2 linked regions of the Tsuneonella mangrovi genome follow. The protein of the gene in region 1 interacts with the protein of each later gene in a pairwise test. Links are inferred from orthologs where the notes say so. Each region holds a gene or a part of one and is shown in the gene's direction. Other genes may lie near its edges.

Region 1 (5,141 bases):
TCACGTTGGGCTTCCTGCTTTCCCGCGCAGGGCTTTCGACCGCGCTGATCGCGACACTGATCGCGCTGTCGGTCTGGCCGCAGACGGTCAAGATGCTGTGGGCGCCGTTCGTCGACACGATCGGCAATCCCAAGGTGTGGTACGCCGTCGGCACGTTCACCGTGGGTCTCAGCATCCTGGCGATGAGCGTCCTTCCCAAGACGCAGGCCGAGGTGCCGCTGTATATCGCACTGATCGTCGGATCGTCGGTCACGTCGACCTTCGTTTCGATGGCGACCGAGATCTTCATGGTCAACTTCGTGCCCCCCGAAACGCGCGGAAGGGCGAGCGGCTGGTCGCAAGCCGGCAACCTCGGCGGTGCCGGGATCGGCGGCGGGATCGGTCTTCTGGTGGCGGAAAACTTCACCCAGCCGTGGGTCTCCGGCGCACTGCTGGCCGCTATCTGCATCGCCTGCTGGGGTGCAACGCTGCTGCTGCCCAAGCTTGAACGAACCGCAAGCGCTGCGCGCAATTACTTTGCCGAGCTCAAGGAAGTGGCAGTCAATGTCTGGGGTGTCGCCAAGTCGCGGCCGGGATACCTCGCGTTGATCATCATGCTGCTGCCGATCGGCTCTGGCGGCGTGCCGTGGTCTGCGATCGCCGGCGAGTGGAACGCCGGGGCAAACACCGTCGCGCTGGTCAACGGCGTATCGGGCGGCATCGCTTCGATCGTCGGGGCTATGGCGGCGGGGTTCATCTGCGACCGGATGGACCTGAAACGCGCCTATTCGATGTATGGTATCTTTGTAGGGTTGGTGGCGGTCGCGATGATCGCCCTGCCCCGCACACCGCTGGTCTTCACCGTCGGTGTACTCGCCTATTCGGCGATGGTCGGGATGGCCTACACCGGCTACGCCGCGATCGTGCTAGAGGCGATCGGCAAGAAGTCGGCCGCGACCAACTGGAACCTGATGGCGGCACTTTCGAACATCCCGATCGCGATGATGTCGATGATCGACGGGCAGATCCACGACAGCTTCGGCACCAACGCGATGCTGGCCGGCGAACTGGCATTCCCGGCGATCGCGCTGGTTCTTTTCTGGACGTTCGTAGGGGCCACGCGCCCGAAACGCGCAGCCGCCTAGCCAGCCGGTCGGGGCGCCTATTCGGCGGTAGTCGGATCGATGATCGTGCGCACTTCCGAGATCGAGTTGGCCGGGAACCCTGCGGTATCGGCGTGTTGCTGGATCAGGTCGGCACTCGGCGCACGATAGACGCAGTAGATCTTGTCGTCGGTCACATACGAATGGACCCACTGGATCTCCGGTCCGAGGTCGCGAAGGACCGAGCACGATTGCTGCGACGCACCCTGCAGATCCTGCGGCGAGAGCGACCCCGCACCGGGCATTTCGCGTTCGATAACGAACTGAGGCATTGGCAGTCTCCTTGGTCTGCGACCGCAAGACGGGCCGGATACACCATCCATGGCGAGTCGGGCGAACGGTTTTCAAATTTCGGCCCAACACCCTGGCGAATGCGAAGCGCATTTTCTTTTGTCGGGACCGCCGCTAATCGCCTTGCATGACCCGAATGACCCGCATCCTCAGGATCACCGCCAAGGCAATCGTGGCGTTCATCGCCATCAGCGTCATCTGGGTCTTGATCTACCGGTTCGTGCCGGTGCCGGTGACCGCGACGATGCTGGCCGACCCGCACGGAATCACCAAGGACTGGGAACCGCTCTCCAACATCGACCGCAGCATGGTCGATGCCGCGATCGCAGGGGAAGACAGCAAGTTTTGCAGCCACAACGGGTTCGACACCGATGCGATCGAGAAGGCCATCGCGCACAACGAGCGGGTCGACAAGCGCGGACGCGGCCATATTCGCGGCGGCTCCACCATCAGCCAACAGACCGCCAAGAACGTGTTCCTGTGGCAGGGTGGCGGTTATTTCCGGAAGGGCCTCGAAGCCTGGTTCACATTCCTGATCGAGCACCTTTGGGGCAAGCGGCGGATCATGGAAGTCTATCTCAACGTCGCCGAGACCGGGATCGGCACGTATGGCGTGCAAGCAGGAGCACAGCGTTACTTCGGGCATTCGGCGGCGCGGTTGAGCGCGATCGAAGCGGCGCGCATCGCCGCTGTGCTGCCACTCCCGGCAAAGCGCGAAGCGGTCGATCCAAGCGGGTTCGTGCGACGTCACGGCAACACCCTCGCCCGCCGTTTGGGCGTTGTCCGGCGCGACGCGCTCGACGCTTGTATCTACGATTGAGCGCCTCGTTCTTTCGATCAACCACAGTCGCCGGAGTGGCCCAGCCGAAAACGTCCAACCTATCAACTCCTTGCTGTCACACTCGAATGTGTTATGAGATACTATATCTACGACGAGGGTATTATATAACATACTGATTATCAGTCTTTTCTTGCAGAATGCGCCTTGTGGGCAATAGAGAAGGCGGGACTTGCGGGCGTCCGCGCAACGGTTCGGCGAAAGGGGCAGATTTTGGGGCACGAGCACGCGCACGATCATTCCCACAACCATTCCCATGCACATGCCCCGGCCAGCTTCGGCCGTGCATTCGCGATCGGCATCGTGCTCAATACCGCCTTCGTCATTGTCGAGGCAGCCTATGGCTTCATGGCCGGATCGATGGCGCTGGTGGCCGATGCCGGCCACAACCTGTCCGACGTCCTGAGTTTGGCGCTGGCATGGATCGCGGCGGTCCTCGCCACCCGTTCACCGGGCGGGCGCTTTACCTACGGCTTCAAGAGTTCGACGATCCTCGCGGCGCTAGCAAACGCCGGATTGCTGCTGGTCGCAATTGCGGGGATCGCCTTCGAGACCGTCGACCGGATGGCCCAGCCGCCAGCGGTCGAAGGGCGCATCATGATGATTGTCGCCGGGATCGGAATCGTGATCAACGCCGCAACCGCCGTGCTGTTCATGCGCGGCAGCAAGCACGACCTCAACGTGCGCGGCGCATTCCTCCACATGGCAGCCGACGCGCTGGTCAGCCTCGGCGTCGTGATCGCTGGCGGGCTGATCCTGCTCACAGGCCAGAGCTGGATCGATCCGGCAACCAGCCTGCTGATCCTTGGGGTGATCGCGTGGGGTACGTGGGGCTTGCTGAAGGATAGCGTAAAAATGGGCCTCAACGCCGTGCCGGCCCACATCGACCAGGACGCGGTGCGCGGCTATCTTGCTGCCCTGCCCGGCGTCAGCGCAGTGCATGACCTGCACATCTGGCCGATGAGCACTACCGAGACCGCTCTCACCGCGCATCTCGAAATGCCAGGTGGGCATCCGGGCGACGGATTCCTGCACGAGGTCGCCACAGCACTGGAGGCGCACCACCGTATCGTCCACACCACCGTGCAGATTGAAACCAGCCGCGAGAGCTGCCGGGCCGGCTGCTAGGCCATGCGGCCTAGCCGGGTTTGCGGTAGAGCCCGCCGCTATCGGTCGCGCCTTCGATCAAGCGATCGTCCGGGCCATAGAGCACCGTCGACACAGCCAGCTCGTCGGGAAACCGGGTCTCGCAGGTAAATCGCACTGTCGCGGGCACATCGGCGAGGCGGAACTGCGCATGTCCAAATGCGAGCCACCCGCCCGGACGGAGCGCCTCATCGAGCGCCGAGAGGACTTCGGCAACGCGTGCAAACGGCAGGACATCGGCGCAGCTATCCGGCGTCTCGCGCTCGAGCGTGCCGTGGCGGAACACCGACAGCGCGAGGATCGAATCGAACGTCTCGCCCTGCAGCGGCCGGTCGGCGAGCAGGTAACGCGAACGCGGATTGCGGTCCATGCGGCGCGCCCGGGCGACCGCGCGCGGATTGACGTCGATCCCGGTGATATGCGCGCGAGGCAACCGCTTACGAAGCGCGCGGACTTCCTCGCCGCCGGCACAACCGAACGAGAGGATGCGCGGTTCGGAAAGGCTACCCAGTTCGCGCGCCAGCCGATCGAACAGCGCCGGATAGCGATCCTCCGCGCTCGTCGTGTAGGGCTGCAGCACCGCCAGCCTGCTGCCGTTGCGGATGCTCTGCTCGAGCGCGAAATGGTCGGGGTTCTCGATCCGCCGGACGAGCGCTTGAAGCCCCGGAACCCGCTTCAGCAATGTAGCGATGGCAGGAGGCGGCCGGAGCATCGCGTGCTACCGGCCAGCCACGGCAATCAGGCCGCCTCTTCCTTGTCCTTCTTGCCGCCGACCACGCGAACCGGGTCCTTGCGGCCTTCGACGACGTCCTTGTCGATCACGATTTCCGACACGTCGTCCATGTCGGGCAGGTCGAACATGGTGTCGAGCAGGATGCCTTCGACGATCGAGCGCAGGCCGCGCGCGCCGGTCTTGCGGGCGATGGCCTTCTCGGCGATCGCCTGCAGCGCGTCGTCGGTGAAGGTCAGGTCGACATCTTCGAGTTCGAACAGCTTCTGGTACTGCTTGACCAGCGCGTTCTTCGGCTGGGTCAGGATCTGCACCAGCGCGCCGACGTCGAGATCGTTGAGCGTCGCGATCACCGGCAGGCGGCCGACGAATTCGGGAATCAGCCCGAATTTGAGCAGGTCTTCCGGCTCGCACTTCTGCAGCAGTTCACCCACCCGGCGCTTGTCCGGATCGGCAACGTGCGCGCCGAACCCGATGCTGCGCTTCTGCAGCCGGTCCGCGATAATCTTGTCCAGCCCGGCGAACGCGCCACCGCAGATAAACAGGATGTTGGTGGTGTCGACCTGCAGGAATTCCTGCTGCGGATGCTTGCGGCCGCCCTGCGGCGGCACCGAAGCGGTGGTCCCTTCCATCAGCTTCAGGAGCGCCTGCTGAACGCCCTCGCCCGACACGTCGCGGGTGATCGAAGGATTTTCCGCCTTGCGGGTGATCTTGTCGATCTCGTCGATATAGACGATCCCGTGCTGCGCCTTGTCGACGTTGTAGTCGCTCGCCTGGAGCAGCTTGAGAATGATGTTCTCGACGTCCTCACCGACATAGCCTGCTTCGGTCAGCGTGGTCGCGTCGGCCATCGTGAACGGCACGTCGAACGTGCGCGCCAGCGTCTGCGCCAGCAGCGTCTTGCCCGAACCGGTCGGCCCGACCAGCAGGATGTTCGACTTGGCGAGTTCGACTTCGCCCGCCTTGCCGCTGTGCTTGAGGCGCTTGTAATGGT
Region 2 (4,819 bases), 1.7 Mb from region 1 along the record:
GCGGCCCCCGCCACGTTTACCCAGGTATCCAAGGCAATCCGCCCGAGCGAGGCGGAGACAGATCGCAATCCGCGCGCCCGCTCGGCCACTTTGCGCCACGCGGTCCGCACCGCCATTCCGACAAGGGAGGCTGCATGATGGTTACCGGAAGTCGTTTGCGCCAGTTCGGCTGGGCCGTGACCCTGGCATTGTGTTTCACCGCCTTTTTCGCGCTAACCTTCAAGGTCAATTCGGTGAAGAGCCAGGTGCGCCTGGCCGAGCGTCACATCGTTTCGCTCGAAGGCCAGAACCAGATGCTCCAGACCGAGTTCGAAACCCGTTCCAGCCAGCAGCAGCTGGCCCAGTGGAACGCGGTCGATTTCGGTTACAAGCCGCCGACCGCCGACCAGTATCTCGAAGGCGAACGCCAGCTGGCCGCGCTCGGCGAAGTGCGCCGCCCCGATGCTCCGGCTCCGATCCGCGTCGCGCGGGCGGACGAGACCGGCGACCAGGGGGCGTTCCGCCAAATGGTTTCGCCGCTAACAGGCAAGCCGGTGCATAGCCGGATCGAAACTGGCGCGATTGCCGCAGCGCTGGTCCACGGTGGAGAGATCCTGGCGGATACCGCTCGGTGACCGCGATATCGGTCAGCACGGCGATTTCTTCCGGCCGGGTGCACCTTGTCACCCAGCGCCGTCGCCAGCTGACCGTCGCACGCTTGCGCGTGCTGCTGGTAGCGGGACTGTTTGTTGCCATCGCCATCGCGGCGTTGGGACGCATCGGCTACCTCGGACTTGACGATCACAGCACAGAGTCGACCTCGCTCGTCGATGCACTGCTGCCGCCGCGGGGCGAGATCACCGACCGCAACGGACAAGTGCTCGCCCGCGCATTCCCGGCATTCGCGCTGTGGTACGATCCAGGCGCGCTCGCTGGTGGCTCCCCGCTGGTCAAGAGCCCCAAGGTCGTCGCTGCCGACCTCAAGGCGATCTTCCCCGACATGAACGAAGCGAAGGTCGAGAAGAAGCTTGCCGCCGGTCGCGGCGGATACCTCGAGCGCCGTATCCTGCCCGAACAGGCGAACAAGGTGCTGGCGATCGGCGAACCGGCGCTCGAACTGCCGAAGGAAACCCAGCGCTACTACCCGCAAGGTTCGCTCGCCGCGCACGTGCTCGGCTTCGTCAACGCGAACGGTAACGGCAAGCTCGGGATGGAGCAGACACTCGATGCCCGGCTCAAGGACCCGGCCAAGCGCGGGACCCCGGTCGAGTTGTCGATCGATACGCGGGTGCAAGGCGCATTGGAAGACGAGCTTGGGCGCGGGATGAAGATGGTCAACGCGATGGGCGGGGCCGGGATCGTCCTTGACGTCGACACCGGTGAAGTATTGGCAATGGCCTCGCTGCCCGAATTCGATCCCAACAACGTCAAGCCGAGCGACCTGCTTTTGACCAAGGCCGAAGCAGCCGAAGGCAAGTTTCCGACCAGCTTCAACCGCATCACCAACCAGGTTTACGAACTCGGCTCCACCTTCAAGCCGATCACGATTGCCGCTGCAATCGATGCCGGGGTGGTGCGCGATTTCGGCAAGAAGTGGGATGCCGAACCGATCAAGATGGGCGGGTTCACGATCAAGGACCTGCACAACATGGGCGACTCGCTCAACGTGCCGGAAACGCTGATCCATTCCTCAAACACCGTCTCTGCGCGGATTGCCGACACCTTGGGTGGTGCCCGGATGCGCCAGACGCTGATCGACCTGGGCATGAACAAGCGCCCCGAGATCGAGCTGCCCGCGCGCGGCTTCCCGATCTGGCCGGGGAAGGACTGGCCGCGCCTGCGGACGATGACCGTCGGTTTCGGGCACGGCGTGGCGGTGACTCCGCTGCATCTCGCCAGCGCCTATGCCGCGCTGGTCAACGGCGGGATCTGGCGTCCGTCGACGCTCTACAAACTCAAGCCCGGCGAGGCTCCGCGCGGGCACCGCGTGTTCAAGGCATCGACTTCGGCACGAATGCGCCAGCTGCTGCGCATGGTCGCGCTATACGGCACCGGGCGGGGCGCCAACGCGCCGGGCTTCCGCGTCGGCGGCAAGACCGGATCGGCCGAAAAGCCCGGAGCGCACGGCTATCGCCATCATTCGCTGGTGTCGACCTTTGCGGCCGCGTTCCCGATGGACCACCCGCGCTATGTCGTGATCGCGATGCTCGACGAGCCGAAGGGCACCGCCGCGAGCAGTTACCAGCGCACCGCCGCGTGGAACGCCGTGCCGATCGTCGGGCGGCTGATCCCGCGGATCGGGCCGATGCTCGGCATTCCGCCCGATACCTCGCGCGATGTCGACCTGTCGGACCTCGATCCGCTGGTTCCGGAATCCGAGGGCGGCAAGGCAGCGGCGGAAGGCGAATGAGGCTCTCCACGCTCGTCGGCGACTGCGGAATCGACGCGAACGGTTTCGGCGACAACGCCGTCACCGGCTTCGCGATCGATCATCGCAAGGTCGCCCCCGGCACGGTGTTCGGCGCGTTCCAGGGCAGCGCGGTCAACGGCGAGGACTTCATCCTCGCTGCTGTCGCTGCCGGAGCGATTGCGGTCGTCGCCCGACCGGAGGCGAAAGTCGAAGGCGCTTTGCACATTGGTGACCCCACTCCGCGCAGGCTGTTCGCGCAACTGGCGGCTAAGTTCTTCGTGCCGGTACCCGAGACGATCGTCGCGGTGACCGGTACAAACGGCAAGACCTCGACAGTCGAGATGGCGCGCCAACTGTGGCGGATGGCGGGCAACAGCGCAGCCTCGATCGGCACACTCGGCGTCACCACGCCTGACGGCAGCGTTTCGACCGGGCTGACCACGCCCGATATCGTCACGTTCCTTTCGAATATGACCGGCCTCGCCCGCGAAGGGGTGACCCACGTCGCCTACGAAGCCTCGAGCCACGGCCTGTCGCAGTATCGCAACGAAGGTCTGCGGGTGGCAGCGGGCGCATTCACCAATTTCAGCCGCGATCATCTCGATTACCACGCGACGATGGACGACTATTTCGCGGCCAAGATGCGGTTGTTCGACGAAGTCGTCGCCGAAGGCGGAACTGCGGTGATCTGGCAAGGCGGTGATGATTGGACCGCCAAGGCAACCGAGCACGCACGCGAACGGGGGTTACGCGTGCTGGCAGTGGGCGGGCAGGCGGATGGGATCGGCCTGCTCGCCCGCACTCCCACCCAGTTGGGGCAGGACCTGCAGGTCGGATACGACGGCGCGGCCACCAAGGTCTCGCTACCGCTTATCGGTGCCTACCAGGCGGCGAACGCGCTGGTCGCTGCGGGCCTCGTCATCGCGACCGGCGGCGATCCGAAAACGACTTTCGCCAACCTCTCGCGCTTGCAGCCGGTGCGCGGGCGGCTGGAGCGTGCAGCGATCAATCGCGAGGGCGCGCCGGTCTATGTCGACTATGCCCACACACCCGATGCGCTGGAAGCAGCCATCGCTGCGCTGCGCCCACATGTGGAAAAGCGCCTTCTGGTGGTGTTCGGAGCGGGCGGAGATCGCGATCAGGGCAAACGGGCCGAAATGGGCCGGGTCGCTAGCCAGCAGGCAGATGTCGTGATCGTCACCGATGACAACCCGCGCGGGGAAGACCCGGCGGACATACGCCGCGCGGTCCTGTCGGGCGCGCCGGGCGCACAGGAAATTGCCGGGCGGCGCGATGCGATCGCGGCTGCTGTTAGCATGGCCGGGGCGGGGGACATCGTCCTCCTCGCCGGCAAGGGACACGAACAGGGCCAGATCGTAGGAGCCGGAGACCAGATGCGCATACTGCCGTTCGACGATGTCACCGTTGCGCGCGAATGCGCGGCGCAGGAGGGGAGCCTGACATGAGCCTCAACCGGGCCATCCTGTCATGGCCGCGCGTGGCGCGCGACCGGCTCCCGCTGGCACTGTGGAGCGCCGAAACGATCGCCGAAGCCGTTGGCGGCACGGCGAGCGGGGCGTTCCAGGTGTCGGGCGTCGAGATCGATTCACGCGACGTGCGCGCTGGCGACCTGTTCATTGCGCTCAAGGGCGAAAGCACCGACGGCCACCGCTTCATCGGCAAGGCATTCGCCAACGGGGCCGCGGCCGCGCTGGTCAGCGAGCCGATCGACTGGCCGCATATCCTCGTGGAGGATACCTCCGCTGCTCTCGAAGCGCTTGCTGCTGCCGCACGTGAGCGTGCCGAAGCCGTGCGGATCGGCGTCACCGGCTCGGTCGGCAAGACCGGGGTCAAGGAAGCGATCTTTGCTGCGCTCGACCGGACGAGCCGCGGGGCGGCGCACCGTTCCGTCCGCAGCTACAACAACCATGTCGGCGTGCCGCTCAGCCTCGCGCGGATGCCCGCGCGCAGCCGTTTCGGCGTTTTCGAAATGGGCATGAACCATGCGGGCGAGATCGACCACCTGACGCGGCAGGTTCGCCCGCACATCGCGGTCGTGACCACGATTGCCCCGGCACACATCGAGAATCTCGGCAGCGAGGAAGCGATTGCCGATGCCAAGGGCGAAATCTTTGCGGGGCTGGTCGAAGGCGGCACGGCGGTGATCCCGGCCGACAGCCCGCATTTCGAACGGCTGCGCGGCCACGCCCAGGCGTGCGGCGCGCAGGTCGTCAGCTTCGGGCGCAGCGCTCACGCCGACGCGCGCTTGCTCGATGCGATCCCGAGCGCCAACGGCGGCGCGCTGGTGACGGCGGACATTTCCGGCACCCGGCTGTGCTTCACGGTCGCCGAACCGGGTGAGCACTGGATTTCGAACGCGCTGGCGGTGATGGCCACGGTCAAGGCGGCGGGCGGCGACCTTGCCGCGGC

The links. The genes of interacting proteins can lie anywhere in the genome.
Region 2: the proteins of mtgA (region 1) and CJO11_RS04120 interact in binary tests that used the Escherichia coli proteins (3 or more experiments, as listed by UniProt). The link is inferred for Tsuneonella mangrovi from one-to-one orthologs.

Annotation. Positions count from the first base shown.
Region 1 is NZ_CP022889.1:2,500,339-2,505,479, reverse strand. Bases 666-3,411 are described here. They hold mtgA (monofunctional biosynthetic peptidoglycan transglycosylase), read left to right. Parts: upstream 666-1,569; coding sequence 1,570-2,253; downstream 2,254-3,411. Other genes in these bases: CJO11_RS12135 (class I SAM-dependent methyltransferase), read right to left, coding at 3,410-3,411; CJO11_RS12140 (cation diffusion facilitator family transporter), read left to right, coding at 2,485-3,399; CJO11_RS12150 (DUF4242 domain-containing protein), read right to left, coding at 1,142-1,414; CJO11_RS12155 (MFS transporter), read left to right, coding at 666-1,124. In the rest of the region: more of CJO11_RS12155, read left to right, coding at 1-665; more of CJO11_RS12135, read right to left, coding at 3,412-4,129; ATP-dependent Clp protease ATP-binding subunit ClpX, read right to left, coding at 4,156-5,141. UniProt on the Escherichia coli protein: Peptidoglycan polymerase that catalyzes glycan chain elongation from lipid-linked precursors. May play a role in peptidoglycan assembly during cell division in collaboration with other cell division proteins.
Region 2 is NZ_CP022889.1:831,174-835,992, reverse strand. The notes cover bases 1-2,999. They hold CJO11_RS04120 (peptidoglycan D,D-transpeptidase FtsI family protein), read left to right. Parts: upstream 1-610; coding sequence 611-2,389; downstream 2,390-2,999. Other genes in these bases: CJO11_RS04115 (UDP-N-acetylmuramoyl-L-alanyl-D-glutamate--2,6-diaminopimelate ligase), read left to right, coding at 2,386-2,999; CJO11_RS04125 (hypothetical protein), read left to right, coding at 135-614; rsmH (16S rRNA (cytosine(1402)-N(4))-methyltransferase RsmH), read left to right, coding at 1-138. Outside these bases: more of CJO11_RS04115, read left to right, coding at 3,000-3,855; CJO11_RS04110 (UDP-N-acetylmuramoyl-tripeptide--D-alanyl-D-alanine ligase), read left to right, coding at 3,852-4,819. UniProt on the Escherichia coli protein: Essential cell division protein that catalyzes cross-linking of the peptidoglycan cell wall at the division septum. Required for localization of FtsN.